One region of the Thermanaerosceptrum fracticalcis genome, then DNA from elsewhere that is predicted to be linked to it. Evidence: riboswitches for the same ligand, from Rfam matches in the RefSeq annotation. Region 1 holds a riboswitch; the other holds the start of a gene.
What was found. A riboswitch is a leader RNA that binds a small molecule or an ion and turns the genes downstream of it on or off. The one in region 1 is predicted to bind thiamine pyrophosphate.

Region 1 (15,454 bases):
ATGTCACCAACTTAAAAAAGTCAAAGAAAACTTGGCTTGTGCCGAGCCAAAGGTGAAGGCAGAAGCCTAGTTGCCCTTGTGCCTGTGGTGCAAAGAAAACTTGGCCTTGTGCTATAGCGAGACTAGGAACGCAGTGACGTAGCGAGACTTATGCCTGAGGTACGAGCCAAAGGTGAAGGCAGAAGCCTAGTTGCCCTTGTGCCTGTGGTGCAAAGAAAAAAACAAAAAAACCTGGTCGCTTTATAACCAGGTTTAATAGATATATGTTCACACAAGGGCCCCAGCTTCTCGTAAAAGATCTAAAGCTTGATGATGTTTGGCTTCATCCACCACAGCCGTAAGAAGGATATCATGACCGGTTACCACCTCATTGCCCCCGTCACTGAAGCCGCTAGCCGTCACATCTGCATCCAATAAGACACGTGAATCGGGTCCGGAATCTTCCAACCCCAAAGTCAAATCGGCCAGGCTTTCAATTTGGCCGGTAATCGGATTCATGAACTGGCTTACACCATCACCCGGATATTTACGATAACGATCTATCTGGAGATCAATGACACCCAAGTCTCTAAGTTTAGCCGCCGCTTCCTGGGCCTGATCAGGGCTTTTGAAATAAGCCAGGATATTTTTATCAGCCATAAACCATCCTCCTCTGTATTTGCTACCTTTATTCTGTTCGCTGGCTGATATTTTATACAGGGAAGGAAATTTATAGTACCGGCTATAAATCAATGGGCCCCGGATCCACTAAGGTCTCTAACCCCAGAAGTTCCTTCCGGATAGCATCCCTTATATACCAGCCTGCCGGCGGACAGCCCTCCACGAAGAGAGCGCCTTTCGCTCTATTCTTTTTCTGGCAGTTACCAACCAGGATGCTTAAACCTTCCTCCGTTAAATCTCCTTGCCCAAAGATAATATTTACCTTACTGTATCTTTTCCGGAGAAGGTCTAATTCCCCGGCTGCATCCATCCTCTTCAAAGTCATCATGACCTGCATGTTACAGCCGCTGCAGCCCTTTTCACTAATTATTTTAAAACCGGCAAACTCCAGCTTCAGGTCAGGCCGCACAAAGGGATGAACACAGTCTTCCAGTTTTTCTCCCACAACCTTGATTTCTTTTAGCTGGTTGCAGCCTACACCTTTTTCTCCTGCCAGGACCAGGTGTCTTACTTCCCGTACTTCCACACCCATGATATGAGCGCCCACCGTATCCACAGCTGCGGCATCGGCTCCAGCCATAATCATGCCCAAGGGCAGGGGAGTACCGGAAACAGGCCCCAGCCCCTCCTGGGCCACAAGGGCATCCACCACATTCAGGCGAGGTTTGATCACAGTGTTTAAGTCCACAATTCCCTCGTGGAGGCCGTGAAAATGCATGGCTTTTTTGCTTTCGTAGGGTATAACACCTTTCATATTTTTTAAACAGCAGGTAATTAGAGTAGCCACATGGGTCTTCAAAACCGGCACATTAATAATGGCATCTACTTCCAGGGCCAGTTTGGCTATTTTTAACTCTTTAAAGACAAGACCATTGGGAATAGAAATTTTCACTTTCTCTTCTTTATTAAGATCCACCAGGCGAATGCCTTTTTCTGTAAACATGAACCAGCCTGTTTTTTCCATACATTCTAAAGAATCTTTGCCTACCCCTGCCCCTTCGCCGATGATGATCTCCCCGGCTCCAGCCTGCCGGCACAGCCCTACCAGGGCTTCTACTATATAGGGGTCGGTGGTTGTCCCTCTATCGGCTGGATGATCCTCGGTTACATTAGGCTTAATCAGGACACGCTCGCCCTTTTTTATAAAGGAATTAATCCCTCCCAACAGGTCAATAGCCCGGTATACCTGCCGGTGTATCTCTTCTCGGGAGGGATAGAGGTTGCCCCGGGTTATAGCTACGATACTCATGAAATTCCTCCTCTGTAAAAACTAAACATTTATTCCTTTCGCCAAATCTGTGGTTAATCCTATTTGTAACCAAAAAATTAACCCTTTTGGTTAATTTAAGACATCATCAATACCTTAGCCTCCATGATGCCCTGACCGGGCTATATAACCGCGCCTACTTCCAGGAAATAATGCGCACCCTGGAAAAAGGACCCATCCAGCCGGTAGGTATGATAATTTGTGACGTGGACGGACTCAAACTGATCAATGATACCCTGGGTCATGAGATTGGTGACTCATTACTTATAACAACGGCAGAAATTATTTCTACTGCTTTGGGTACTCAAGGTATAGCAGCCAGGATTGGCGGTGACGAATTTGCCATTTAAAGGCTGACCTAAAAACACATTAGGTCAGCCCTTTTTCAAAGGAGTCTTTTTGTAACCGGGAGCGTGATTTTTACACAATTTCTTTGTGGGCCCTGTTCACCGGTTGCTGTGAGGTTAAAAAAGTTACAATTTTCTTCCATACCTGGCGGGTTTGGGAGAAGGTTTCATAGTGTTTTACTACGTTCCTGTGATAATACTCAAGATCATCATGAATCCTGGTAAATTCATTCGTATTAAAGTACTGGAGAATGGGATCATGCTTCCGTAAGTGCATAAATACAAAACCTCACCGCTAAGAGTGAGGTTTGTTTTGGGCTAATGCTTCCAGTAACAACTTCTTCAATTTTACAAATTTTTCCTCCGTGATCAGATCACGAAAACGGGGTCTTTCCAGTTTTACCTCTACATCCAGTTTCACCGTAGCGGGCCGTGTACTGAGGACATAGACCCGGTCCGACAAAAGCAGGGCCTCGTCTACATCGTGGGTGATAAAGAGGACGGTAGGATGATATTTTTCCCAGATTCCCAGGAGCCACTCGTGCATTTCCCCTTTGGTAAAGGCATCCAGGGAACCAAAGGGTTCATCTAAGAGCAAAATCTCTTTCCCCTGCAGCATGGTCCGGAGGAAAGCCACCCTTTGTCTCATACCACCCGATAATACGACGGGAAAACTCCGCGCAAACCCCTCAAGGCCGAATTCCGGCAAAAGGGCCTCAGCCCGTTTCCGGCCCACGTCCCTGGCAACCCCTTGTACTTCCAGCCCCAAAATACAATTGTCCAACACGGTACGCCAGGGGAGGAGCAAATCTTTTTGCAGCATGTAAGCCGTATGCCCCTTCTGTCCCGTGATATCCTGGCCGGATAAAAGGACCTTCCCCCGGTCCGGCCTCTCCAAACCGCTGATGATATTAAAGAGGGTGCTCTTGCCACAACCGCTGGGCCCGATGATACTAACAAATTCACCTTTGCCAACGGCCAGGGAAATATCCTTTAATGTCCATATTTCTCCCTGGGGAGAGCTATAGGTCTTTGTAATATTTTTAATTTCCAACATATTTCTCTCCCCTTACCTTCATCCTAATATTCCCCTCTGTATACCTCTTATTTTGGGGGCAAAAATTCATTGGTAAAGGCCTTGTCAGCTTCAATCATTTTATCAAGAAGCTTGCGTTCAAACATCCACTGGGCATACCCCTCCCAGACCTCTTTTTTTTGCCGGCCCCACTGGGGAGCATCGGCCTGAAGCTGAGTACTCAGCCACTTCTGGCTGGCCATTACCAGTTCGGCGTTAAGTTCGGGAGCATGTTTGAGAAGAATCTTGGCTCCTTCTTCCGGTTGGGCAATAGCCAATTCGTAGCCCTTGCTTGTTGCATGCATAAACTTTTTTACAAGGTCTGCCCGCTCTTTAATATTCTTTTCGCTGGTAATAATGACAGGAGTGTAATAATCCAGGGCTTTATCAAAATCTTTGAGCATGATGACATTCAAAGGGATCTTTCTTAATTCGGCCTGGATCCCGTCCCAACCATAATAAATCCAGGTAAAATCCACTTTTTTACCAATAACAGAGAAAAAATCAGCGGAACCGATATCGATAAATTTTACTTTTTTCCCATTACCGCCGTCTTTGGCCATGACCGCTTCAATGACCGCATGTTCAGCCGGGGACCCCCATCCCCCATAGCGCTTGCCTTCCAGATCTTTGGGACGGGTTAGATTGGCTTCTTTCAGCGAAGCAAAACCTGAGGTATTATGTTGAATAACTGCCGCCAGGGAAACGATAGGAATATCGGCTGCGCGCGCATTAGTCACTTCCTCCTGGTAACTGACTCCGAAATCCACTTTGCCCGCAGCTACTAACTGGGCCGGTCCCGGTTCACCTGACTGTAGAATTTCCACATCGAGCCCCTGCTCTTTATAAAAGCCTTTTTCTTTAGCTACATATAAGCCTGTGTGGTTGGTATTGGGGGTCCAATCCAGCATCACTGTAACTTTAGTGAGAGGTGGAGGAGCAGGAACGGGGGCAGGTTCCTCTTTCTTGGGCGGAGCAGTAGATGTACATCCGGTCAGCGCCATCAAAACAAAGATGAGGAGGGTGTAGGCTGTAAACAATTTTTTCATAAATCATTCCTACCTTTCTATGAATTAGGAAGCTCCCGCCGCTAAGCGAAGTGTAAGCGGGAGAGGCTTTACACCTTTTCATCCTGTTGCCAGGATATTTTCTGATACAGCCAGGGCATAGTTAACCTGGCGATTATTTCAATGATTCCGACAAGGATTAGACTCATGGCGGTAATCGCCACAATGGAGGCAAATACCCGCTCCGTAAGAAAAGAGTGCATGGAACGAGTCATGTATATTCCTAAACCTTTGGACCCACCCAGCCATTCACCGATGACAGCGCCCATAATACTGTAGGTGGCCGATATTTTCAGTCCTGCAAAAAAGGACGGTAAGGCTCCCGGGAACTTTACCAGCCTCAGGATCTGCCCGGGGGTAGCCCCCATGGTCAAAAGCAGTTTCACCATATCCTGGTCAATATGATCCAGACCTTCTACCGTACTTACGGTGATGGGGAAAAAGCAAACCAGGGCCACCACCAGTACCTTAGGCAGAATGTCATAACCAAACCAGATGATCAGCAGGGGAGCTACGGCCATAATGGGTATGGTCTGGGAAACCACAATTAAAGGATAAACTGTCCTTTTCACCCAGGGAAGCAAGCCCATGGCCAAAGCCAGACACGTGCCCATGATTACGGCAAGGCCAAAGCCTAAAAGAGCTTCCACAGCGGTTTGCAGGCTGTGCTCCAGAAGAAGAGGAAAGGATGCTATCAAAGCCCCGGCCACGAGACTGGGGGCAGGTAAAATAAATTTCTCAATTTGGAAAATCTCCACAGAAAATTCCCACAAGAGCAATAAAATGAGAAAAGCAAGAAAAGACGAGACATATCGTTTCATCACATCAACTCCTGTACTTATGTATTTTTTCTTCCATGGTCACTCCCTCCGGCTTATAGTCAATCTTGATCACGGACATAACCCTGGAAGCTCCTGCCCGGATACAGGCATCCTGAGCCTTTTTCACCACTTCCCAGAGGGTGTCCAATTCTCCTTCCATGGTAGTCTCCATGGGACCCACCAGGTATTTGACCCCTGATTCCCGGATGACTTTAATGGCTTCATCCACTACCTCGTAGGTTCTCTCGTCCTCTACTTTGGGTATTACCTGTAAGCTCAGATTGACCGTTGCCATAATTCCACTCCTCCCGATTTTCGCTTCGACTATGGGACTTCCTGTATTATACTAACAACTATCATCTAACAACTATCAACTGCAACTAAAACGCCGCCCCCAGCTAGGAAGCGGCTCTACACTTTATGCTCATATTCCCTCCGCTGGCATTATCCAGATCAGGTTAAAGGGTCGGCATATTATAGTAATGCCCTCTCAGCCGGGTTCACCCAGCTCCCCTCTTATGTAGTTTAATCATATCTTAACGCAAGTATTTTAAAACGTCAAACAACCTTTTTTATTTTCCCAGCTCTTCAATTATAGACACCACATACCGGGCACTATCGACCAGATCCTTAATGGGAATAAACTCATCAAGAGTATGCACCTTGCTCATGCCGACACCCAGATTAACGGCTTTAATCCCCCGGGCGTTAAAATTATTGGTATCACTGCCCCCACCGGTGGAAATTACCCTGCTCTCCAGGCCTAATTTCTCTGCAGCCTTCCTGGCTGCCAATACCAGGGGGTCCTGTTCCTCTACAAAAAAGGGGTTATAAGCCCTTTCCACATTGCTTTCCAGCCTGGCGCCAAATTCCCGGCAGGCCTCTTCCATACACTCCACCATATGCCGGCTCTGCTTCTCCAGCTTTTCTACGGAAAGGCTTCTGGCTTCGGCCTCAATTTCCACCCGGTCACAAACAATATTGGTGACACTACCTCCTTTAATAACCCCAATGTTGGCAGTGGTTTCTTCATCAATCCGCAGGAGTTTCATCCGGTCAATAGCTCTAGCTGCTGCCTGAATGGCACTGATTCCTTCTTGGGGGCTTACGCCGGCATGGGCAGCTTTGCCGTGGATAACAAAAGAGAGTTTATCCTGGGCAGGGGCCCTGTTGATAATCGTTCCCGGTGCCCCACCGCTGTCTAAAACAAAGGCAATCTTACCCTTTAATAAGCTGTAGTCCAGGTATTTCGAACCAAACAGGCCCCCTTCTTCGGCAATAGTAAAAACAACCTCAATGTCGCCATGGGATATGCCCTCTTCCTTGAGATGACGCAGGGCCTCCAATATGGCGGCGATTCCCGCTTTATCATCAGAACCCAGGACAGTATCGCCTCTCGAGTAAATAATACCCTCTTTAATCACCGGTCTAATACCCTCACCGGGTGATACGGTATCCATATGGGCAGCAAAAATCACGGCAGGCAGCCCGGGTTTATTGCCCTTTAACCGTCCAATCACGTTTCCGGTGTCTGACCCCGCCTCTTTGCCCGCATTGTCCACATAAACTTCCAGGCCCATGGCCTCCAGCTTATGTTTTAACAGCTGGGCAAATTGCCCTTCCTTTTTGGTAGGACTGGCTACCTGCACCATTTCCATGAATTCCTTAACTATACGTTCCTGGTTAATCATTAGACACACCCCGTTTTAGTTGGTAGTTGTTAGTTGATAGTTGGCAGTATAACTAAATTATAGCAGGAAGCCTCACTGTTCGTATACGGCAGGTTCAGGCAACGCGTACACCTGGGGAATCCCTTTCGGATAGCGGGAACGGGGCGTGTAGCTGGTATGCAGGAGCTTGTGGGCCTTTTCACTAAGGGGATGACCCAAAAATTCTTCATACAGCTTTTTTACTGCCGGGTTTTCATGGGATTTGCGGTAGGGCAGTTCCTTTTCAGCTTTATAAAGGGAATCGGCGCGATCCATTCTATAATCTATGGTCCCTTCCCAACCCCTGCGCAAGGGGAGGATGGGTTGCCCTCCTCCTCCCACGCAGCCACCGGGACAACCCATGATTTCTACAAAATGATAAACTTCCCCGCTTTTTATTTTTTCTAAAAGCATCCGGGCATTCCCCGTGCCATGGGCAATGGCTACCCTGATTTTTCCCTGGGGCAGCTCAACTTCCGCCTGTTTGAGACCATCCATGCCGCGAAGAGACTGGACATATTGGGGTAAAGGTAATTCCTTACCTGTGGTGATCTCGTAAATCGTCCGTAAAGCCGCTTCGATCACTCCCCCTGTAGCCCCAAAGATCAGGCCGGCGCCGCTGGCTATACCCATGGGGGTATCAAATTCTTCTTCCGGCAAATTGGCAAAGTCAATACCGGCCTGGCGAATCATGCGGGCCAACTCCCGGGTAGTAATGGCTATATCCACATCCTTAAACCCACTGTCATTCATCTCCGGGCGGTTTAGCTCATATTTTTTGGCAGTACAGGGCATTACAGAGACGACCACCATTTTGGCAGGGTCTATCCCCACTTTTTCAGCATGATAGGTTTTAGCTAAAGCACCAAACATGGAGTGGGGAGACTTAACTGTGGATACACAGTCTAAGAACTCGGGATAAAAGTGTTCGCAAAACTTAATCCAGCCGGGACTGCAAGAGCTTAAATGGGGGAAGGGGCCCCCCGCTTTTAGTTTTTGCAGGAATTCATAACCCTCCTCCATAATCGTGAGGTCGGCCGTAAAATCTGTATCAAAGACCTTAGCAAAACCCATCTTGCGCAAGGCAGCTACCATCTGTCCTGTAACTACAGAGCCAATGGGAAACCCAAATTCCTCTCCCAGGGTAACACGAACCGAGGGAGCCACCTGGACAATAACATATTTTTCCGGATCATTTAGGGCATCCCACACCTGACTGGTATTATCAGGCTCATGTATAGCCGCAGTAGGGCAGACATTGGCACACTGCCCGCAGGTGATACAGGCTACATCATCCAGACTCATCCCAAAGGCAGGGGAAATAATAGACTCAAAACCCCGATGGGTAGCAGAATAAACATAGGCTGTTTGTATAGCCGAGCACACACCGATACAACGGCGGCAGCGAATACATTTAGAAGGTTCCCGCATGACAGCAACAGACTTGTCATCATTGGGAAAGGTGGTGCGCTCCCCGTGAAAAGGAATTTCCACTATATTGAAACGATGGGCCATGGCCTGGAGTTCACAGTTGGTATTGCGGTAGCAGGTCAAACAATCCTGGGGATGTTCCGACAACAAAAGCTGCAGTACGGTACGGCGGGCCTTCAGCACCCTCTTGGTATTGGTTCTTACCACCAGACCTTCAGAAACAGGATAGGTACAGGAGGCCTGCAGGTTTTTGGATCCCTCTATTTCTACTACACAAATCCGGCAGGTCCCCACCTCGTTCACACCCTTTAAATAGCACAGGGAAGGAATATCCACCCCTGCATGCCGTGCCGCCTCTAAAACCGACATTCCTTCGGGTACCGTCACTTTTCTGCCGTCAATGGTCAGGCTGACCTTTTGCTCTTCCTTCATCATCATCACTCCTTGGCTATGGCGCTAAAAGGACATTTGGCCTGGCAGGCTCCGCATTTAATACAGATATCCTGGTGAATAAAATAGGGCGGCTTCTTAGGGGTGCCCGTGACAGCGTCAACGGGACAGACCCTGGCACACACGGTACAGGCTGTACACTTTTCGGGAATTATCTCGTAACGGACAAGCCTGGCACATACTCCCGCCGGACAGCGTTTCTCCAGAATATGAGCCAGGTATTCATCTTCGAAAAAGCGAAGGGTGCTCAGGACCGGGTTGGGTGCAGTCTGTCCCAGTCCACACAAAGAGGTATCTTTAATATCCTCGGCCAGGCTTTTTAGAAGGTCAAGATCACCCTCTCTACCATCCCCCATGGTAATACGCTGTAAAATCTCCAGCATGCGTTTGGTTCCTACCCGGCAGGGTGTACATTTACCACAGGATTCATCCTGGGTAAACTCTAAAAAGAACCTGGCAATATCCACCATACAGTCGCTTTCGTCCATGACAATCAAGCCGCCTGAACCCATCATGGCCCCTATTTCCAATAAGCTGTCATAATCTATGGGCACATCCAAATGGGCTTCGGGAACACAGCCCCCTGAGGGTCCCCCGATTTGGGCCGCTTTAAACTTTCTCCCCTTAGGTATCCCGCCGCCGATCTCGAAAATAATCGTACGCAAAGTAGTACCCATGGGGACTTCAATCAGGCCCGTATTCACAACTTTACCGGCAATAGCAAAAACCTTGGTCCCCTTGCTTTTTTCCGTGCCTATGCCGGCAAACCACTCCGGTCCCTTCAGGATAATTCGGGGTATGTTAGCCAGGGTTTCTACGTTATTAATTAATGTTGGCTTAAAAAACAGCCCTTTGACGGCGGGGAAGGGCGGACGGGGCCGGGGCTCCCCCCGTTTGCCTGAAATGGAATTTAAGAGGGCTGTCTCTTCTCCACAGACGAAGGCCCCTGCCCCCAAGCGCAGTTCTATATCAAAATCAAAGCCTGAAGCAAAGAGATTTTTGCCTAAGAGGCCCAGTTCCCGGGCCTGTTTAATGGCAATGTTCAATCTTTCCACGGCGATAGGATATTCGGCCCGGATGTAAACAAAGCCTTTGCTTGCGCCAATAGCATAACCGGCAATAGCCATTCCTTCCAGTACGGCATGAGGGTCACCTTCCAGGATGCTCCGGTCCATGAAAGCCCCCGGATCACCTTCGTCAGCATTACAGACGACGAATTTTTCCTCACCTTCTGCCTGGGCGGCAAATTCCCATTTCCTGCCTGTGGGAAAACCACCACCACCTCTTCCCCTTAAACCGGAGGCTTTCACCATCTCAATGACCTCCTGGGGTTTATAGCCGGTCAGGACTTGCCCCAGAGCAAGATAACCGTCACGGGCAATATATTCTCTGATATCTTCAGGGTTGATATGACCACAGTTATGCAGTACCTCCCGCCGCTGATGCCGGAAAAAGTCAATGTCATCCAGTTCAGATACCCGCGCCTTATCTACAGGGTCCTTGTACAACAGGCGCTCTATCACACGCCCCTTGATGAGATGGGTTTCCACTATTTCCCTGGCGTCACCAGGCTTTACTTTACAGTACATGATACCTTCCGGGTAAACAACCATGATAGGCCCCATGGCACAAAAACCAAAACAGCCCGTAGGGATTACCTTCACCTGTTCAGCAAGCTGAGAGCGTGCAAGTTCCTCTTCCAGGGCTTTTTTTACCGCTTCACTGGCCGAGGATGTACAGGCCGTACCATGACAAAGTAATAAATGGGCACGTTGAATTTTCATGCCTCTTGCTCCCCTCCCCTATGTCCACAGGGATTGCGGGTACCTATCAGCCAGTCCCACACGGGCTGTTTGTTTACCAAGTGCCGGGCTACCACTATTTTTACCCTTTCCGGCGTCATCTCTCCATAGGTATAGGTAGTACCCTCACTCTCCGTAATCTGGACGATGGGCTCTTTTTTACATATCCCCGGGCAACCGGTGGTTAACACCGCTACCCAGGGTAAATTCCGCTTGTTGATCTCTTCAAGGAGAATATTTAAAATTTCCCGGGCTCCTGCCGCAATACCACAGGTACCCATTCCCACCGTAACACGCACCTGGCCTTCCTTTGCCTCCCTGAGTGCCATACGCTCCCGGGTCTCTTCTTTAATCTTTTTTAATTCCTCCAGGGACTTCATACTCTTTTCTTCTCTCCTTCCTCAGCGGGTCCCCCAACTTTCCTGTCCTTGTTATGGATGCGGGCTTGACTGAGGGGCTGGTCTTTTTGGACAGCTTCCCGGTAACGGTCAAGGAGTTTAGGAACATCATCGGGGGTCAACTGGCCATGGATATCATTATTGATGGTTAAAACGGGGGCCAACCCGCAGGCCCCGATACAGCGGGCACTTTGCAGGGTAAAAAGACCATCCTGGGTAGTCTCACCTTCGTCAATTTTTAAATTTTCCTTGAAGGCTTCCATAATATCTCCCGCCCCTTTTACATAGCAAGCCGTCCCCAGGCATACAGAAATGGTATATTTTCCCCGAGGGACAGTGGTGAAAAGGGAATAAAAAGTAACCACGCCGTAGACCTCACTGATGGGCACATCTAAGGCATCGGCAATATAAATTTGTACATCACTGGGTAAATAACCAAAGATAAGCTGGGCCTCATGGAGCACAGTAATCAGGTTTTCGGGTTTTTCCCTGTTTCTGGCCAGGACACGGCCTAATTCCTGATATTTTTTATCAGGATGTTGCCGTAAAAACTCTTCGGGGTTTGGCACCCTCTTTTCACCCAGGCGGCAGCCACAGGTTGTCATCAATAATCCCACCCTTTAAAATATATTACTCTTAGTATGCTGCGTGCTTGGAGAAATAAACAGGTTGGCCTAACCTCATTTACCCTTTTAGAAAAAATCCTTGGCCATCTTTCATACTAAAATTGAAAAAACCCTTGCTTAGCAAGGGCTGAGAACCAGAAATTCCTTCTCCCATTATTCCAATTTTCATAAGTAAATATAAAATTTTAAAATAAGGTAATTTATGTTTTATAGTTCTTAGCCATTGACAAAGTAAAAACTCACCCCATATAATAGATATAAAATTACATACAGAGAACAGTGATGCGGAAGAAAAGTAAACTGCTGTAAAGTCTCCAGGGAGAGGGTGTCGTGACTGGAAGCACCCTTAGTACTTTCGCCAGTTGAAGTTCCCTTCCAAACTGCCAGGGTGAGTACTAATAAGGTTAGGGGACACACCTGCTGAAGCTTGAGTCTATCTCTTAAGACAGGAATGTCCCCAATAATAGTATGTAGTTCTGGCCGGAAACTTCTACCGTTACAAAGAAGGGGGTATCGGATTTATCCTGTACCTTTGCGCTAAAGAGGGTAGATTATATCTGCCAACCAGGGTGGTACCGCGAAAGCACAGCCTTTCGTCCCTAGAGGACGAAAGGCTTTTTTTATTTACCAACTACTCTATCTCTTTAGCCTGGTGATCCTGTACCCTTAAAAGAGGGTTCATGCCATGAACCAAAAAGGGTGGTACCGCGGAAAGTCCACAGTTTTCGTCCCTTTAGGGACTTAAACTGTGGACTTTTTTAATTATATTAGCAAGGAGGAAAGAAAAATGATTGTCGTAATGCAAAAAGGCGCCACAGAAGAACAACTGCAGGAGGTGGTACAAATTTTAGAAGACAAAGGCTTTCGCACCCAAATAACGAGGGGAACAGAAAAAAATATCATAGGGGCCGTAGGGGATAAATCCAGGCTTTTAGACTTAGCCATTGAGGCCATGACCGGTGTAGAAAAAGTGATACCAATACTGGCTCCCTATAAATTAGCCAGCCGGGAATATAAACCGGAGGATACCGTCATAAACATAGATAATCTTTCTCTCGGTGGTCATGATTTACAGGTAATGGCCGGTCCCTGTGCCGTGGAAAGCAAGGAACAACTGCTGGAAGTAGCTCATTTAGTGAAAAACGCCGGAGCCAAAATATTAAGAGGCGGTGCTTATAAACCCCGCTCTTCCCCCTACTCCTTCCAGGGACTGGAGGAAATAGGCCTTAAGTACTTGGCCCGGGCCAGAGAAGAAACTGGCCTCTACATTGTGACTGAGGTGATGGATACCCAAAAGGTTGACCTTGTTTCCTATTATGCTGATGTCTTGCAAATAGGCGCCCGCAATATGCAGAACTTCCCCTTACTGCGGGCCGCAGCAAAATCAGGCAAACCTGTCCTCTTAAAGCGGGGACTTTCCGCCACTATCGAAGAATGGATTTTATCCGCAGAATATATTCTGAAGGAAGGAAATTCCCAGGTAATATTATGTGAACGTGGTATCCGAACCTTTGAAACATATACCCGTAATACCCTGGACCTTAGTGCCGTTCCCGTCATCAAGTACCTCACCCATCTCCCGGTCATCGTCGACCCCAGCCACGGTACCGGCAAGTGGCGCTGGGTACAGCCCATGGCCCAGGCGGCAGTGGCTGCAGGCGCCGACGGCCTGATAATCGAAGTTCATCCTAATCCCAGCGAAGCTCTGTCCGACGGTCCCCAGTCCCTGACGCCGGAGAACTTTAACAAGCTGATGAACAGCCTCAAACCCATTGCCCAGGCGGTAGGCAAAAAATTTGATCTCTCCGGTACCCCCGAATATTTTGGTTACTCCCAGGTGATCTAGATGAAAAAGATTTTGGCTTTTCTCGGACCTGTGGGAACATATTCTTACGAGGCCGCTTCCCGCTGTCTCCTCACCCTGGAGAATACCCAGGAATGGACGTTGCAAGCCTTACCCACTATCCCCCATATCCTCACGGCAGTTGCAGAAGGAAGTGTGGATGCAGGTTTAGTGCCTGGCGAAAATTCTATTGAAGGGACCGTCAATATTACCCTGGACATGCTGGCCCATGAATTATCCCTCTATATCCAGGGGGAAACAGTTCTCAATATTAACCACTGCCTTTTCAGTCACAGCCAGGACCTGGGGGAAATCCATACCGTGCTCTCCCATCCCCAGGCCCTGGCCCAGTGCCGCAGGTTTCTGCAGCAAAAACTGCCCCAGGCACGTTGCCTTCCCGCCAATAGTACAGCCGAGGCAGTACAGAATCTCGCAAGTATGGGCCCCGGTACGGCCGCCATTGCCTCACGGGATACTCACCGGTTCTACAACGTACCTATCCTGGTCCCTGACATTGGGGATTATCCCTGTAATCAAACACGCTTTCTTTTGGTAGGCCGTACCCCTTGTCCCCATTCAGATACGAAAAAAACCTCCCTGGTGCTGGCCCTGGAAAAGGACCGCCCGGGAGGACTCTATGAAGTTTTAGGGGAGTTCGCCAGGGAAAACATTAATCTCACCAAAATAGAATCCCGCCCGGCTAAAAAAGAATTGGGTAACTATATCTTTTTTATTGATTGTGAAGCGGGCCATGACCATCCTGGGTTACAGGAAGTCCTTCGTAATTTGGAAAAGAAAACGGCGTTGTTAAAAAATCTGGGGTCGTATTGTTCAATTGTGTAAGCAAACATCAAAAAGGTATACTACCCTCTGTTTCCTAAATAAAACGGGTAAGCATATACATTTATTCCAACCAAAATGCTATAAAATGTTTAAGAAGTAATATAAGAAAAGCTGTAGTAAGCCCCTGGCTACCGGAAGGTAAGACCAAGGGCGAAATTTTTGTTGTCACTATTTATTTTTATGGTAGAGAGGATTATTGCTTATTTTTGAAGAAACATAGATTTCAAGTAATATTTCGGAAAATATTTAGTGAGGTTAAGTGATGACTCTTCGGAAAAAAACCTTGATTCTTATAGCGTTTTTCTTAATAGGGCTCCTTCTTTTCGTCTATTTCACTTCTCAGTTTGTTCTCTACAATGGTTATCTGGAACTGGAAGAGCGAATACTCAAAAGAAATGTTGACCGGGGACTAAATGCATTGCAAAGAGAAATTATGACGTTAAATGTTACAGTGGGTGACTGGGCCTTTTGGGACGATAGCTACCAGTTTGTACAAAATCTCTCAACCGAATATATAAACTCAAACCTTACTGACCCAACATTTATTACCAATAAACTCAGTTTAATGATGTTTATCAATAACTCTGATGAAATTGTTTTTAGTAAAGGGTTTGATTTAATCAATAAGAAAGAAACTGATATTCCCGAAAGCTCTAGGGAAATGGTGAGAAAAAAATTATTTCATTTTGAGCTTTCAGATAAAAACATGAGTAAATCTGGCCTCATATCAGTACCCGAGGGACTCTTCCTGGTAGCTTCCCGCCCCATTTTGACCAGTAATTACGATGGTCCTTCAAAAGGTGCTTTAGTCATGGCCCGTAAATTTGATGATACAGAATTAAGCATCCTTTCTGACATTACTCAATTGACATTAACACTGAAACCCATTAAAGAATTGCCTGATTATGCTTCCTTAAGAACCTTACCTGATAAAAATAATAATTTAATAAGCAAGATTTATGACAAAGACTTCATTACAGGATATACCGTATTGAAGGACATTTTTGACCAGCCGGTGATGCTGCTGGGGGTTACTGCACAACGGGAGATTTATAACCAGGGACTGGCTACCTTATATTTTTACATTGCCATTGTGTTTATCGCTATTGTATCAT
Region 2 (15,454 bases), 1.7 Mb from region 1:
GGTCCAGACACCAAAATAATAAAGGAGGGCCGGGATAACGGCAGCGGCGATTATCGTAACATAGGGAGTTTGGGTAAACTCTGACATCAGGAAGGCAGCGGCCCCCATAATGGGGGGCATCAGCTGGCCACCGGTAGAGGCAGTTGCTTCTACGGCGCCGGCAAATTCCGGTTTGTACCCTAACTTTTTCATCATGGGGATGGTAAAACTGCCAGTTCCCACAACGTTAGCCACGGAGCTACCGGAAACAGTACCCATGAGTCCGCTGGAAAGTACGGCTACCTTTGCGGGACCGCCGGAAGCCCAACCGGCAATGGCATTGGCAATGTCGATAAAGAATTGTCCCATACCCGTCTTCTCCAGGTAGGCCCCAAATAAGATGAAAAGGAAGATAAAGGTAGAAGAGACACCGATGGGAATACCAAAGATGCCTTCAGTGGTATAGAAAAGATGCTGTACCAGTGTATCCAGGTCTGCTCCCCTGTGGGCCAGTTCCCCCGGGATATAAGGGCCCAGGAGCGCATAGGCAATGAAGAGGAGGGCAATGGTCACCATAGGCCACCCGACCACACGGCGGGCCGCTTCAATGACGAGTACCACTGCTAATAAACCTACCATAAAATCAAGGGTGGTTACTGTTCCTGCCCTGGACACCAGGTCCTGGTAAAACACGACGATATACATGGGCACTGCGGCCCCCAGCACGGAAAAAATCATATCCACCGGATGGACGCTATGCCGGGGCCAGCTTTTCTTGGCCGGATACAAAAGGAAAATCAGGCAGAAACCAAAGGCGATATGGACAGATCTCTGGATCATCGCATCTAAAACGCCAAACACTGCCGTATAAATTTGAAAAAGCGAAAAGGTTATGGCAATGGCGGATACGAGTTTTGCCCCGAAACCCGTCAATTTCCGGTAGTCAGATTCTTTATCATATTTTTTAAGAATTTCTTCGCTGTTGTCGACGCTTTCTAATTTGAGGTTGTCAGCCATTTTTTCGCCCCTTTATCTACGTAATTAATGTTTTTTAAGACCAATTTTTGCTTGGCCCTGATTTCCAGGAGACTTTCCGGTTTTGCAAAAGCCAGCAGGGGATATGTTGCATTATCTATTTGAATAGCGTGGTCAGGTATTGGCGAAACCCTGATAGGAATAGCTTGTAAGGTCCGGTCGAAGCGTAAAACAAATTGCCCGTTTTCGTTGGTAAAGACACCGCCTTCATCGGTAAAAGGCATACCTACTCCCAGGGAAGAGTAGCGTACTTCTTTTAAAATGAAGCGGTTATCCTTACTAATGATAAAAGTTTCATAGACAGGGGTTTTATGCACCGAGTGTGTGTAAATCAAGGTAAACTCTTTTCCGGGTACAGAAAGTTCCTTTTCTATTTTGTGTTCCACATCGCGAATCGTCAATACTGTATCTTTTTCCATCCCCCAAAGCATCAACAATACAGCCGGGATAAACGCTGCGAGAAAAATTTTTACCAGGTGTCTTTTCATAAAATCTGAGCATTGGATTGCTCCAATGCTCAGTTTCCCCCTTCAGACTATTTCTTTTGCTCGTTAAAGAACTTTTCTGCACCAGGATGGAGTTTAATCCCCATACCTTTTTTACCGGTTTCCGGTTTGATGAGAGCGCCTTTGGCATGGGCTGCTTTTAATCTTTCTTGATTTTCATACATAGTTTTAATGAGGCTGTATGCTGTTTTCTCATCCATTTTGGAACTTACAGCCAGCATAGCCATAACGGCGACGCCTTTCACTTCTGTGGTCTGGTCTTTATAAGTGTTGGCGGGGATAGTATCTTTGGCATAGAAAGGATATTTTTGGATGAGTTTATCGGCAGTAGCATCATCAACAGGGATTAAAACAATTTTATGCTGAGCGGCGATGTCGGAGATAGCGGCGGTGGGATAACCGGCGGTTACGAAGGCGGCGTCGATGTTACCGTCCTTCAGGTTGTTGGCTGCTTCACCGAAGGAGAGGTACTGCACAGTGATATCGTTATAAGTAATACCGGCGGCTTCAAGAATTTGACGGGCATTGGCTTCTGTACCGCTTCCGGCAGCGCCTACGGCGATTTTCTTACCTTTGAGATCAGCTAAAGTGTTAATCCCTTTGTCAGCCCTGGTTACGATTTGGATATTTTCGGGATACAGGGTAGCAAAACCTCTGATTTCTTCATACTTCTTGTCTTTAAAGGATTCTGTCCCGTTAGCGGCATAGTAAGCGATGTCGTTTTGTACAAAAATAACTTCTACTTTACCGTCTCTTAAGAGGTTAACGTTGGCTACAGAGGCACCGGTACTTTGCGCAGTAGCATTCATACCTTTAATATTTTTGTTCCAGATATCAGCCAAAGCTCCACCTAAGGGGAAATAAGTACCTGTGGTTCCACCGGTAGCGATGTTTACAAATTTTTTACTTTCACCGCAACCGGTTGCCAGTGCTGCAAACATGAAAACACATAAGACAAGAGCAACAACTTTTTTGTTCATCTTTTTACCCTCCCTAACTTTTTAGGGGTCAAACCCCGTTTACTATTATATAACACTATCCGGGCTAACTCAAGACAAGAGAGGGATAAGTTGCGAATATTTTGTATTTGTCATACAAAATACAATATACAAATAAATGAAATAAATTAAAAGGGAGCTCGAAGCTCCCTTTGTCACTAAGTATTTACGTATGGCCTTTTAGGAGAACGGCTGCGCAACTTTTGCAGGCCATAAATCACTACGATGATGACTAAACCGATAGTATCGGTAAAAGAGCCGGGGTCAATCAAGCAGACACCTGCCGGGAAGAGAAGGAGCCTTTCCCACCAGTAACAGCGGGTAACAAAGAAGCCGGTGGTGCTGGCCCCTATGCCAAACATACCGATGAGGGCTGTAATTAGTGCCTTGGTGATGGCTAAAGGTGTAACATTAACCAGGATTAAAACAGGGGAGAGGGCAAAGATATAAGGTACAAGGTAAGCAGCAAATCCCAGCTTAAAGGCCTCAAAACCGGTCCTAAAGGGGTCAGACCTGGCAATCCCCGAACCCGCGAAGGCTGCTAAGGCTACCGGGGGAGTGATATCGGCGACGATACCGAAATAGAAAACGAACAAATGGGCGGCCAAGGGATTGATGCCTACCTGTACCAAAGCGGGGGCAGAAACCGTCGCCTGGATAATATAGTTCGCAGTAGTAGGTACACCCATGCCCAGGATAAGAGAACCAATCATGGTATAAAGGAGGGTTAAATAAACGTTACCTCCGGCTAAACCCACAATGCCGCCGGCCATCTTCAATCCCAGTCCGGAAAGGGTAATGACGCCCACAATGATACCTGCTGTGGCGCATGCTGTCACTACAGGCAGGGCGGAGCGGGCCCCATCTTCCAATCCTTGGACTAAATCCTCAAGATTCAGCCGGGTTTCGGGGAGGATCATGGCTACGGCAATTATCATTAAGATGCCGATAAGGGCTGCCAGCATAGGAGTAAATCCTTTAACCAGCATGACGATAATGCCGAAAAGGGGCAGGGATAAAAACCATTTCGTCTTGAGCAGATGTTTCCAGTCAGGCAGTTGTTCTCTGGGAAGGCCCTTAAGCCCCGTTTTTTTAGCTTCCAAATGAACGGTGATAAAGATGCCTGTAAAGTACAGGAGAGCCGGTATAGCAGCGGCCAGGGCTATCTTATAATAGGGAATATTGAGAAACTCTGTCATCACAAAGGCTGCTGCACCCATGATTGGCGGCATCAACTGCCCGCCTGTGGAGGCGGCAGCTTCTACAGCTCCGGCAAATTCTGGGCGGTATCCGATACTTTTCATTAAAGGGATGGTCACGGATCCCGTACCCACCGTATTGGCTACGGAACTGCCGGAAATGGTGCCTTGCGTCGCGCTGGCCACTACCGCGGCTTTGGCAGGTCCCCCTGTAGCACTGCCGGTTAAACCTACGGCCACATTGGTCATCCAGTCACCGATACCCGTTTTCTTTAAAAATGCGGCAAAGAGCATAAAAAGAAAGATAAAAGTGGACGAAACATCTATGGGAATGCCCAGGATACCTTCAGTGCTCAGCCACTGAAAGGTAGCAATTCTTTTCACAGTAAAGCCCGGATGGGCTAAAAACCCGGAAAATTCTGGACCAAAATAAGCGTATAACAGGAAAACAACTCCCAAAGAAGTGATGACAGGGCCGGCAATTCTACGTGTAGCTTCGATGATCAGGAGAACTGCGATAACAGATATCCACATATCCATGTCATTAAAATTTCCTGCTCTGTTGATAAGGTCTTCATAAAAAATCACATGGTACAAGGATACTAAGGCAGAGAGTATAGCCAGTATGTAGTCATACCAGGGAATTTTTATACTTTTACTTTTGCGCATGGCTGGATACAAAAGAAAAATCAGGACCAGTGCGAAACCGACGTGAGGGGCTCTTTGCAGGGTGGAAGGGAAGATACCAAAAGCAGCCGTATATAATTGCCCCAGGGACCAAATTACACATATTATTGTGATGATACGGGCCCAGGGTCCTTGGAACTTACGAAAGGCAAATTCACGATCGTATTTAGCCATGATTTCTTCCGCCGTTCCTGCTTTTAAATTAATTCCTACATTTGTAACCTCATCTTTATTGCATTTCATTCTCATACCCCTTTCTTTATATAAAAGTGTTACAGGAAGCGGAGCATGTTTTAGCAGGAAAATATGTTTATAGAAAAGACCGGCCACCTGCACCAGGCAAGGCACCGGCCTCTTCGGCAAAGGAAAGGGGACACACCCGCTGAAGTATTAGCCGTTCTTTGGGGACGGGAATGTCCCCATCGGTAATGGACACACCTGCTTATCTGAGAAGTTACTAGTTATTAGTTGTTAGTTACTAGTGATTTGGGTCGGACTTCGGAAGTCGGAAAATGGACGGGAATGTCCCCAATTTAGGAGAATTATTTATTTCGGCATAATATTGTCAGGAATCTTAATCCCTTTTTCTTTATAGTACTTTACCGCACCGGGATGAAGAGGAGTAGTGATACCGTCCAAAGCTTTTTCCAGTTTAATGTACTTACCTGCAGCATGGGCGGCAGCAATTTCGGCACTTTGTTCATAGAAAACTTTAGTTAAATCATAGACCAGGTCTTCAGGCAGGTCTGCTTTACAGTATAAGGCCGCCTGCATGTTAATGGTGTAAGCATCTTTCTCATTACCGTAGGTACCGGCGGGAATCACATACTGGCTGAAGAAGGGGTATTTAGCTTTTAGCTTCTCAAACATGTCGCCTTTGATTTCAATAATCTTGATCTTGCGTACAGTCATAACGTCCTGGATAGCGGCTGCCGGTACACTCAGTACACCAAAGTTGGCATCAATATGGCCGTCTTTAAACTTACCTGCCGCATCACCAAAACCGGCGTATTCGGGTTTGAAATCTTCAAGTTTAAGTCCATATTCAGCAAAAATATCCTTGGAAATGACGGCTGTACCGCTGCCCGTAGGACCGATAGCCACTTTCTTTCCTTTTAAATCAGCAATGGATTCAATTTTACTATCTGCTGCGGCAATCCCTTGATATACTTCGGGATAAATAACACCGATAGTGCGGAAGTTCTTAATAGCTCCTGTATCCTTGAAGGCATCACCTTCACCTTTCCAGGCCTGGTCTGCGATGTTGTTCATGGCCATACCCAACTGGGCTTCACCTTTACCAATCCGTTTGAGGTTTTCTACCGAGGCGCCGGAAGGCTGGGAAGTAACCTGGACTTTACCGGCCAGATGCTTGTTCCAGGTATTGGCCATGGCTCCCCCTAAAGGATAGTAGGTACCCCCTGTGGAACCGGTAAGCAGGAACAATTGAGCTACCTTGGGTTTCTCTTCCTTCTGCGGCTGGCTTTTACTGCCGCCGCTGCAGCCGGTGAGGGCAATGCTTATAGCGAAGATAACCAGGACTAGCATTGCAATACTTTTCTTCCTCATTCTCTCTCCTCCTTTTAAAATCTTCTTTTGCATGTTATTATTCATTATAACCTATAATATGCAGGAAATCCACCTGTATACAGTATTTTCGCGCAATTTATGTTAGCAAGGATTTTATTACATAAAAAGTGTTTATAAAATAATGATGCAATTCCTGCATAATATATAGTATAATGAAGGAAAAAAATCATAAACAAAGGGGGAAGTAGTATGGATAATGTTTTTTACCGGAACTTGCGCAAAAGCTATCCGGAAGTTGACTACGGTAAAGGTATATATTTATATGATAAGGAGGGGAAAAAGTATATTGACGCCTGTTCAGGTTCAGCCGTGGCCAACCTGGGCCATGGACATCCCCGTGTAATAAAAGCCATGACAGAGCAGGCCGAAAAAGTAGCTTTTACCCATTTATCCAGATGGACCTCCGGTCCTGTCAAAGAACTGGCCGATCTTGTAGCTCACCTGGCTCCCGGTTCATTAAACAAGTTATATCTGGTCTCGGGTGGTTCTGAAGCCACCGAATCAGCCCTCAAAATGGCACGTCAGTACTATTTGGAACGGGACGGCAAGTCGTCTAAGTACCGCATCATTTCCCGCTGGCAGAGTTTTCATGGCAACACCATAGGCGCCCTTTCCATGACAGGCGATAAACGGCGCAAAAAATATTCGCCTTTACTTCTGAATTTTCCCCATGTGGCGCCGGCCTACTGTTATCGCTGCTCCTTTGATAAAGACCAAGAAACATGCAGTGTGGAATGTGCCCTGGATTTAGAGAGAGCAATAAAGCTGGAAGGGGCCGATACCATTGCCGCCTTTATAGCCGAGCCCGTTGTGGGTGCGGCCTGCGGGGCCCTGGTGCCTCATAAGGACTATTTTAAAATAATCCGGCAGATTTGCGATCATTACGATATCCTGTTCATTGCCGATGAAGTAATGACCGGTTTTGGCCGCACCGGTTCCATGTTCGCCATAGAGGAGTGGGGAGTGGTGCCTGATTTGATTTGTGTGGCCAAAGGCATGAGCGCCGGATATTCACCCCTGGGCGGTGTTATTGCTAAAGATGAGATTTACGAGGTTTTTAAAAACGGTTCGGGTTCCTTTGTCCACGGCCATACTTACGGCGGAAATCCCTTATCGGCTGCCGTAGCTGTGGCTGTAGTCAAGACCATCCTGGAAGATAATCTGGTAGAAAATTCCCGCAACGTGGGAGAGTATCTCTTAACACAACTACAGGAAAAATTACTGCCATTCTGGTATGTGGGTGATGTACGTGGTAAAGGCCTGATGCAAGGGGTAGAAATCGTTAAGAATAAAGATACTAAGGAACCTTTCCCTGCTTCCCTGAATATTGCTGAGAAACTTACCGTAACTTTGATGGATTTCGGCGTCATCGTATATCCCGGCAACGGTATGGCCGATGGAGAGAATGGCGACCAGTTCTTATTGGCACCTCCCCTGATTATGACCAGGGCGGAAGCCGATGAACTGGTGGAGCGGATGGAAGGGGGCTTCCGTGAGTTTGAAAAAAGGATCTCTCAGTATAAGTGAGGATTAGCACAGGAGGGAAGATGCAAATGGGAAACAAAGTAATTATAACGATAGCGCCAACAGGCAATGTGCCAACCAAAGAGATGAATCCCCATCTCCCCGTAACGCCCCAAGAAATTGCAGATCAAATATATGAATGCTGGAAAGAAGGAGCGTCAGTTGCCCATATTCATGCCAGGGACAAAGAAGGCAAACCAACCTCGGATGTGAATGTTTACAGGGAGATTTTAGAGCGTTTGGCGGAGAAAAAGGATTGTGACATTATTACACAGCTCTCTACAGGGGGCCGGGCAGGAAACTCTTACCTGGAAAGGGGACAAATGATTTGTCTTAAACCCGAGATGGCCAGTCTGGCTACAGGGTCATCCAATTTTCCGACCAAGGCAAATTTGAACGACCCTGAGACTATTGCTTATTTGGCGGGACAAATGCGAGCTTATGGTGTGAAACCTGAAATAGAAGTTTTTGACACAGCGATGCTGGCAAATGCCATGCAGCTTGTCAAACAGGGTGTCATCGACTGGCCCCTGCAAATTAACCTTGTTCTCGGTGTGCCTGGTTCCCAACCCGCTAGTTTCCAACAGCTTTTCTTTCTGTATCAGAATCTACCCCAAGGTGCTACGTGGACCGTATCTGCCATTGGGAAAGACCATGTGCCGTTATCGACCATGGCGCTGGCCTTAGGCGGCAATGTGCGCGTGGGCTTGGAAGATAACATTTATTACAGTAAAGGTGTTTTAGCTACCAATGTTAGTCTGGTGCGAAGAATTAAAAATATCGCTCTGGCTATGGGAAAAGAAATTGCCACACCAGAAGAGGCGCGGCAAATTTTAGGTTTAGAAATACTGCATAAGTAAAAGATTGGTTTGTCAAAACGGATCAGTTGATTACTGATTTACTGTGAAAAAAAGTCTTTTGCGTTTTGCGTCAATTTTTACTTGATTTTGTCTTTGAAATTGTATTACTATAAATCTAAAAAGAGTTATTACAATAAAATATTTAAACACTAGGGGAGCTGGATAAGGCCGGCTGAGATTAAGGACCGCTAAATTCTTTAACCCTTTTACCTGATCTGGATAATACCAGCGTAGGGAAGTGATGTCATACATATACAGATTTGTATATGGAATTACGGGCACAAATCCCCATCCTGGGATTTGTGCTTTTTATTTTTTAAATATTACCTGGAGGTGTATTTTATATGGAGTTTAAGAAAGCTTTTACCCAACTTTTGCATGAGGTAAGAGAACAAAAACCGCTGGTCCATCATATTACCAATTACGTTACTGTAAATGACTGTGCCAATGTTGTTTTGGCCCTGGGAGGTTCTCCCGTTATGGCTGATGATAAAAATGAAGTAGAAGAAATGGTGGCCATAGCTTCTGCTTTAGTGATTAATATCGGAACATTAAACAGTAGAACTATTGAATCCATGATCCTGGCAGGGAGACAGGCCAATAAGCTGGGGATCCCCGTCATTCTCGATCCCGTGGGGATAGGGGCTACACAATTGAGAACCAAAACTGCTCAAGAAATCATACAGGAAGTTAAAATATCCGTGCTCAGAGGGAATATGTCAGAAGTAAAAGTGCTCTCAGGTTTGGCCGCCAAAACAAGAGGGGTGGACTCCGGGGATGACCTCCAGGGAGGCAGGGAAATTGCCATTAATCTTGCCCAAAAATTAAACTGCACAGTAGCCGTCACGGGAGCAAAGGATATTATCTCCGATGGCATTAAAACAGCCTTTATCGAAAATGGACACCCCATGCTGGCGAAAGTCACGGGAACCGGCTGCATGGCTACATCTTTAGTGGGAACCTACTGTGGTGTTACCAAAGATTACTTTTTGGCCGCTGTGGCAGGAATCATGACAATGGGTCTGGCCGGGGAAAAAGCTTATCAAGCTCTGAGGGGTCAGGACGGTATTGGCACCTTTAAAGAGAAATTATTTGATTATATTTTTAATCTTTCTCCAGATGAGATGATGGAAGGGGCTAAATTAGATGTTCAATAAGAGCCCTTAGAAAGAGAGATTTAATTTAGGTAAAGGAAAGGTGTGGAAAAATATGACACAATTAGAAGCTGCCAAAAAAGGTATTGTGACAAAGGAAATGGAAGAGGCGGCCCAACTGGAAAAAATAACGCCGGAAGAATTACGGGAAAAAATAGCCTCAGGCGAAGCCGTTCTACCCTGTAATGTAAATCACAAAGGGATTCGCCCAATGGCTGTGGGTAAGGGCTTATCTACCAAAGTAAATGCCAATATCGGCACGTCTGATGCCTATCCAGAATTAGAAAAAGAGCTGGAAAAATTGAGTGTGGCCCTTAAGGCAGGTGCCCATTCTGTCATGGACTTAAGTACAGGGGGAGATATTAATCTCGTTCGCAAAAAAATTATTGAGGCCAGTCCTGTGATGGTAGGGACCGTTCCTCTCTATCAAGTCCTGGTAGACACCCAGAAAAAGGGTAAAGGTATGGTGGAAATGACGGCCGATGACATTTTTGCCGGCATCGAGAAGCACTGTGAGGATGGGGCTGATTTTATCACTGTTCACTGCGGCGTTACCTTGGAAGTTATCCAGGAACTAAAAGAAAAAGGTAGAGTTATGGATATCGTTTCCCGGGGCGGATCCTTTATCACAGCCTGGATGTTACATCACCAGAAACAAAATCCTTTGTTTGAGCAATTCGACCGTCTTTTGGACATTGCCAAAAAGTACGATGTAACCTTAAGTCTGGGTGATGGCTTAAGGCCAGGTTGTCTCGCCGATGCTACTGATTCCCCGCAAATTAAAGAATTAATTATTCTGGGTGGATTAGTAAAACGGGCCAGGGAAGCCGGGGTACAAGTCATGGTGGAAGGGCCTGGTCATGTTCCTTTAGATCAAATAGAAGCCAATATGAAGCTGGAAAAGACCTTGTGCCATAATGCGCCTTTTTATGTTTTAGGGCCATTAGTTACAGATGTGGCTCCGGGTTATGACCATATTACTTCCGCTATTGGTGGAGCCATAGCAGCTTCGGCAGGCGCCGATTTTCTATGTTATGTAACACCGGCGGAACATCTGGGACTGCCCACGGTGGAAGATGTGAAGGAGGGCGTCATCGCGGCCAGGATTGCGGCCCATGCTGCCGATCTTGTCAAGGGTATTAAAGGGGCCTGGGAGTGGGACTTAGAAATGGCTAAGGCCCGGAAAAAATTAGACTGGCAAAAACAGATCGAGTTGTCTATTGATCCTGAAAAAGCAGGAAAAATGCGCAAAGCTAAAAATGAAGACAGCCAGGAATGTTGTACCATGTGCGGAAAATTCTGTGCATATAAGTTGATTAGCGAATACCTGGGGACTACATTTACAGGCTGCTAAAAAATATAGCCCTCTGCCAGTTCCACAGATAATTTGGCAGGGGCTATATTTTTCATTCCGAGTAATAAGTTTTAAACCGGGCCCAGATATCTTCCAACTGGCTTAAGGCCTGGGTAGTTTTCTCCGATTCCGCTGTGCCCACGGCAATAATCAGGGCATTGATCAGGCTTAACGGTGCCACAAAGGAGTCGATAAAGGACCCCATATGGCTGTGGGCTACCAGGAGGCGTTTGCTGTACTGGGAAAGAGGAGAGGTCACGGAGTCGGTAATGGCCAGGGTGTGGGCACCTTTTTCCTGGGCATACTTGAGTCCTTCAATAGTTTGACGGCTGTACCTGGGAAAGGAAATACCGATGACCACGTCTTTTGGTCCTACAGCAAGCAATTCTTCAAAAAGAGTACCGGTCCCGGAGATTAGACGGGAGTTCTTTAAGAGGAGATGAAGATAAAAATGCAAGAATTGTCCCAGGGCGGTGGCGCTGCGCAGGCTAATGATATAGATATTGCGGGCCTGAATGATTTCCTGGACGGCGGAGCGGAAATCCTGGACATTCACGTCTGCCATGGTTTTTCTCAGGTTTTCCATATCTGTGTGAAAAACCCATTCCAGAACATTGCTATCTTCTTTGAGGGATAGCCGGTGTCTTTCCACTGTGGTAATTTTATTTTTGATCATATCCTGTAATGCTTTGTTAAGTTGGGGATAGCCGTCGTAGCCCAGCATAGTGGCAAAACGTATGACTGTTGATTCACTCATACCCAGGGTTTGTCCCAATTCCAGAGCCGTAAGGAAAGCTGCTTTATCATAGTGCTGTAAGATAAATTCTGCCAGTTTACGGTGGTTGGTGCTCATAGTGGGGAACTTTTCCTGGATACGTTTGCTCAAAGAAAGGTTCATAACTATCTCCTCGTATTGGTGCTATTGATTGCATTTAAATATTAGCATATTAACATGTTCTGGGCTAGGGGCCTATAAATTGAGAACTGTTATAAAGAAAAGTAGTAAAAAGATATCATATCCATTAAAATTAAAAGTAAGACTAAAAGCCTATTAAGAGGTGGACATATGCCTGCAGACAGGTTAGGGCTCATCGTTACTACAATCTCAGCAGCATCCTTTGGTGCTATGTCCATTTTTGCCAAATTTGCTTATGATGGAGGGGCTAATGTTCCCACCGTACTCTTCTTACGCTTCACATTAGCATTTCTCTTTTTTTGGGGCTACTTGTCCTTTATAAAAAGGGATTTAAAACCATATCCCTTTGTTGTTACGTCAAAACTTTTTTTGTTGGGCGCCCTAGGTTACGGCAGCATGTCGGCCTGTTTCTTTTTAGCTGTAAGCCGCATCCCGGCCTCACTGGCCGGGATGCTCCTCTACCTTTATCCTGCTTTGGTAACCATAACCACCATTGTTCTTAAGCAGGAAACCTATACAAGGCAAAAGGGCTTAGCTTTACTCATTACCTCTCTGGGACTGCTTTTAGTCCTGGGTACCTCTTTTGAGGGAATTGATTTTCTTGGTATCTTGTTTGGCATAGGCGCTGCCTGCACCTACACTGTCTATATTGTCACGGGTAGTAATGTACTGCGTGTATTGGAGCCCATTAAAGCTACGACCTATATCATTACGGGAGCAGCCAGTACATATATAATTTTTGGAGTAACAACGGGAAATTTGTCTTTTAACTTTACATCCCTGGCTTGGTTAACGATTGCTGGAATAGCGCTAATTTCTACCATAGTAGCGATTCTCTTTTTCTGGTTAGGTGTGCAACTCATAGGGGCGGCCAGGGCCAGCATCATCAGCACCATCGAACCGTTGGTTACGGTGGTTTTGGCCTGGCTCGCATTTGACGAAATGCTGTCACCGGTGCAACTGGTGGGAGGTGCTTTGATTATACTTGGGGTTTTTGTCTTGCAGTATCCGGGAAAAAATAGACAATTAGTCCAGTCTAAGGAAAACCCGATGGAAAATTAGGGGTAAATGTAAGGTCTTGGTTTTTTCCGTAAAATCAGCATGAGCAAAATACCTACGACGAAACCGCCGATGTGAGCCCAGTAGGCTACGGGATTTCCCATCATGCCTAAATTGGCGATGCCGTTCAACACCTGAATGACAAACCAGATGAAAAGGAAAATCACTGCCGGGATATCTTTAATGGTTATAAAGAAAAGAATGAAAATGAGAGAGGTTACCCTGGCCCGGGGGAAGGTAATAAAATAGGCGCCCAGTACTCCGGCAATGGCTCCGCTGGCCCCCACTAAAGGAATGGGTGAAGCGGGATTGGTTAAAATGTGGGCAATATTACCCCCAATACCAGATAAAAGATAAAAGATGAGAAAACGGAAACGTCCCAGTTTATCCTCGATATTATCGCCAAAGACCCAAAGATAAAGCATATTAAAGAGTACGTGAAACCAGCTGCCGTGCAAAAAAGTCGATGTAATCAGAGGGGGATAAAGAATACCTGTCCAGGATAACTCTTGCAACCGTTCCGTAAGGTGGGCCGGAATGAGGGCATAATTGACGATAATTGACTGGAGTTCAACGCGTGAACTGGTGGCCTGCACGAAATATATGTAGAGATTAATAACAATTAGGCAAATGGTGATGAGAGGGAAACTACGGGAACGGGTACTGTCTCGTAATGGTATCATAAGGCACCTCCCTTTAATATATCTTATTGTAACACTTTATTTGGCAAAGATATACGGATAGTGGAGAAGACATGGAAAAGAGCGGTTTAGCCAACCGCTCTTTTTATCTTGCTATTCCTTTGCTTTTGGCTCGGGGGAAGTGGGAACAGGTTTTGGTTTAATTGAATATATCCACTTCTCCCGCAGCGGTTCAGTAGTAACCTTTTCATAATCAATTACATTTTTACAGACCCAAATCCAGTTGTTCATTAAAATCCCTCCTTCATTATAACTACAACTGTTATTTATATTATATTGTCCACTACTATGATATGAGGGAAAGGACAAAAAGGGTATAAAATTATTGTTCTTGACTTAGACTTTCGGCTTCTTCCCGAAGTTCTCCAATAAACGTATATAAAGACTGGATGGCAGCATTGGCTTCGTGAATGGTTGCCAGAACAAGGCCGTTTTGTTGATAGACAGTAATTACGACTTGTATAGCATAATGAGAGTGTCGACTTACGTATCATTTTTAACAATATGCACAACACCGGTTAATTATGGTGTTGCGCATTTTTTGTCAAACCTACCACAACTTTGGGCATCAGGGTCATTAAATTTTAAGCAGTCTTCTAAACCTTCTAAACCAACCCGTTTAATGATTTCCATTATGGGAATAACGGAAGGAATTCTCTTTTCCAGATTTCCATAGGCCTTAATATTAACTACACAACCATATTTAGTTTCCGTTTTACCTTTTATTGCTACGAAAAACTTACAATCCCTACAGCGATGAATAGCCTTCTTTCTCATATCGGGCAGGTACATTCGGTGTTTTTCCCATAGGACATTTTTGTTATTTAATACCATGCAAGCTCGCCTCGTTTAGTGAAATACCTCTGAAAATAGCCTTTTCCCCAAACCGGTCACGGATTTCATCGCAAGCCATTACTAACTTTCTTTGGCGTTCTCTTTCTCCAAATAAATCGTATTGCTCATGCTCTTTCTTTATTAGGTTACTAATAGTAATACCAACTAACCTCACTGGCCGAGATTGGTTCCAGTGCTTTTCCAGGAGCGTACATGAGGTTTTATATATATCGTCAGGGAGGTCAGTGTATTCTTTCATGCTCATGGATCTTGTAAGAAAGTTAAGTTGCGTATCTCGTAAAGTTAAATGCACTGTACGACCGGCATACTCGCCCTGGCGGACGCGTCTAGCAACGATTTCACTGAGTTCCAGCATGATGATCTTAATATTTTGAAAGCCTCGCAGGTCCCGGGGGAGAGTTTTCTGGTGGCCAATACTTTTGGAAATGTCCAGTGAATTGGGAACTACCGGGCTATAGTCAATCCCGTTGGCGCAAAACCATAACATTTCACCGTTTTTGCCCCAGCGTTTTTTTAAAATGTCTACGGGAAAGTTGGCCAGGTCCCCAATGGTTTTGACGTTATAACTATAAAGGTGCTTTTCGTATCTGGAGCCAATACCAAATAATTCCCTGACGGGCATGGGCCAGAAAATTTCCTTAAAGCGATTTATGCTTTCAACCATGGTAAGACCATTGGGCTTTTGAAGGTCAGCTGCCATTTTTGCAATTAACTTATTAGGACCTATACCGATGCTGCATAATACTCCCACCTCTAAATTTATACGTTCTTTTATTTTTATTGCTATTTCTTTCGGTTGGCCAAAAAGATGCGTTACACCGGTAACATCGGCAAAAAACTCGTCTATACTAAAACATTCAATTAAATCGGTAAATTCACGAGCTATTTTTAAAATCCTGGTGGAAAAATCTATATAAAGAGGATAATTAGGTTTGAAAAAGTACCCGTTTGGACAAAGTCGCTTTGCTTCCCAAAGCGCCATACCGGTTTTAATACCCTTGGCTTTTGCAGGATAACTCGCGGCGAGTACAATTCCA

Region 2: linked by a shared signal. The riboswitch ahead of thiM (hydroxyethylthiazole kinase) and the one ahead of BR63_RS18570 (thiamine-binding protein) in region 1 are both predicted to bind thiamine pyrophosphate.

Annotation. Positions count from the first base shown of each region.
Region 1 covers NZ_CP045798.1:3,667,169-3,682,622, reverse strand. Annotated here, with positions in the region: gene BR63_RS18605 (hypothetical protein) at 268-639, opposite strand; gene BR63_RS18600 (DUF362 domain-containing protein) at 722-1,909, opposite strand; gene BR63_RS18595 (GGDEF domain-containing protein) at 1,996-2,277, shown strand; gene BR63_RS18590 (hypothetical protein) at 2,348-2,551, opposite strand; gene BR63_RS18585 (ABC transporter ATP-binding protein) at 2,570-3,331, opposite strand; gene BR63_RS18580 (ABC transporter substrate-binding protein) at 3,379-4,398, opposite strand; gene BR63_RS18575 (ABC transporter permease) at 4,467-5,237, opposite strand; gene BR63_RS18570 (thiamine-binding protein) at 5,242-5,532, opposite strand; TPP riboswitch at 5,651-5,763, opposite strand; gene BR63_RS18565 (M20/M25/M40 family metallo-hydrolase) at 5,810-6,928, opposite strand; gene BR63_RS18560 (NADH-dependent [FeFe] hydrogenase, group A6) at 7,001-8,815, opposite strand; gene BR63_RS18555 (NADH-quinone oxidoreductase subunit NuoF) at 8,815-10,611, opposite strand; gene BR63_RS18550 ((2Fe-2S) ferredoxin domain-containing protein) at 10,608-11,009, opposite strand; gene BR63_RS18545 (NADH-quinone oxidoreductase subunit NuoE family protein) at 11,006-11,632, opposite strand; gene aroF (3-deoxy-7-phosphoheptulonate synthase) at 12,441-13,499, shown strand; gene pheA (prephenate dehydratase) at 13,500-14,339, shown strand; gene BR63_RS18530 (CHASE4 domain-containing protein) at 14,602-15,454, shown strand, end outside.
Region 2 covers NZ_CP045798.1:1,579,143-1,594,596, reverse strand. Annotated here, with positions in the region: gene BR63_RS08310 (TRAP transporter permease) at 1-996, opposite strand, end outside; gene BR63_RS08305 (DUF1850 domain-containing protein) at 975-1,433, opposite strand; gene BR63_RS08300 (TAXI family TRAP transporter solute-binding subunit) at 1,550-2,500, opposite strand; gene BR63_RS08295 (TRAP transporter permease) at 2,677-4,647, opposite strand; gene BR63_RS19750 (hypothetical protein) at 4,715-4,840, opposite strand; gene BR63_RS08290 (TAXI family TRAP transporter solute-binding subunit) at 4,951-5,973, opposite strand; gene BR63_RS08285 (aspartate aminotransferase family protein) at 6,184-7,521, shown strand; gene BR63_RS08280 (beta-keto acid cleavage family enzyme) at 7,548-8,378, shown strand; TPP riboswitch at 8,520-8,632, shown strand; gene thiM (hydroxyethylthiazole kinase) at 8,723-9,535, shown strand; gene thiC (phosphomethylpyrimidine synthase ThiC) at 9,588-10,886, shown strand; gene BR63_RS08265 (MurR/RpiR family transcriptional regulator) at 10,939-11,784, opposite strand; gene BR63_RS08260 (DMT family transporter) at 11,953-12,864, shown strand; gene BR63_RS08255 (rhomboid family intramembrane serine protease) at 12,861-13,544, opposite strand; gene BR63_RS08250 (hypothetical protein) at 13,656-13,793, opposite strand; gene BR63_RS08245 (hypothetical protein) at 14,085-14,396, opposite strand; gene BR63_RS08240 (DNA polymerase IV) at 14,383-15,454, opposite strand, start outside.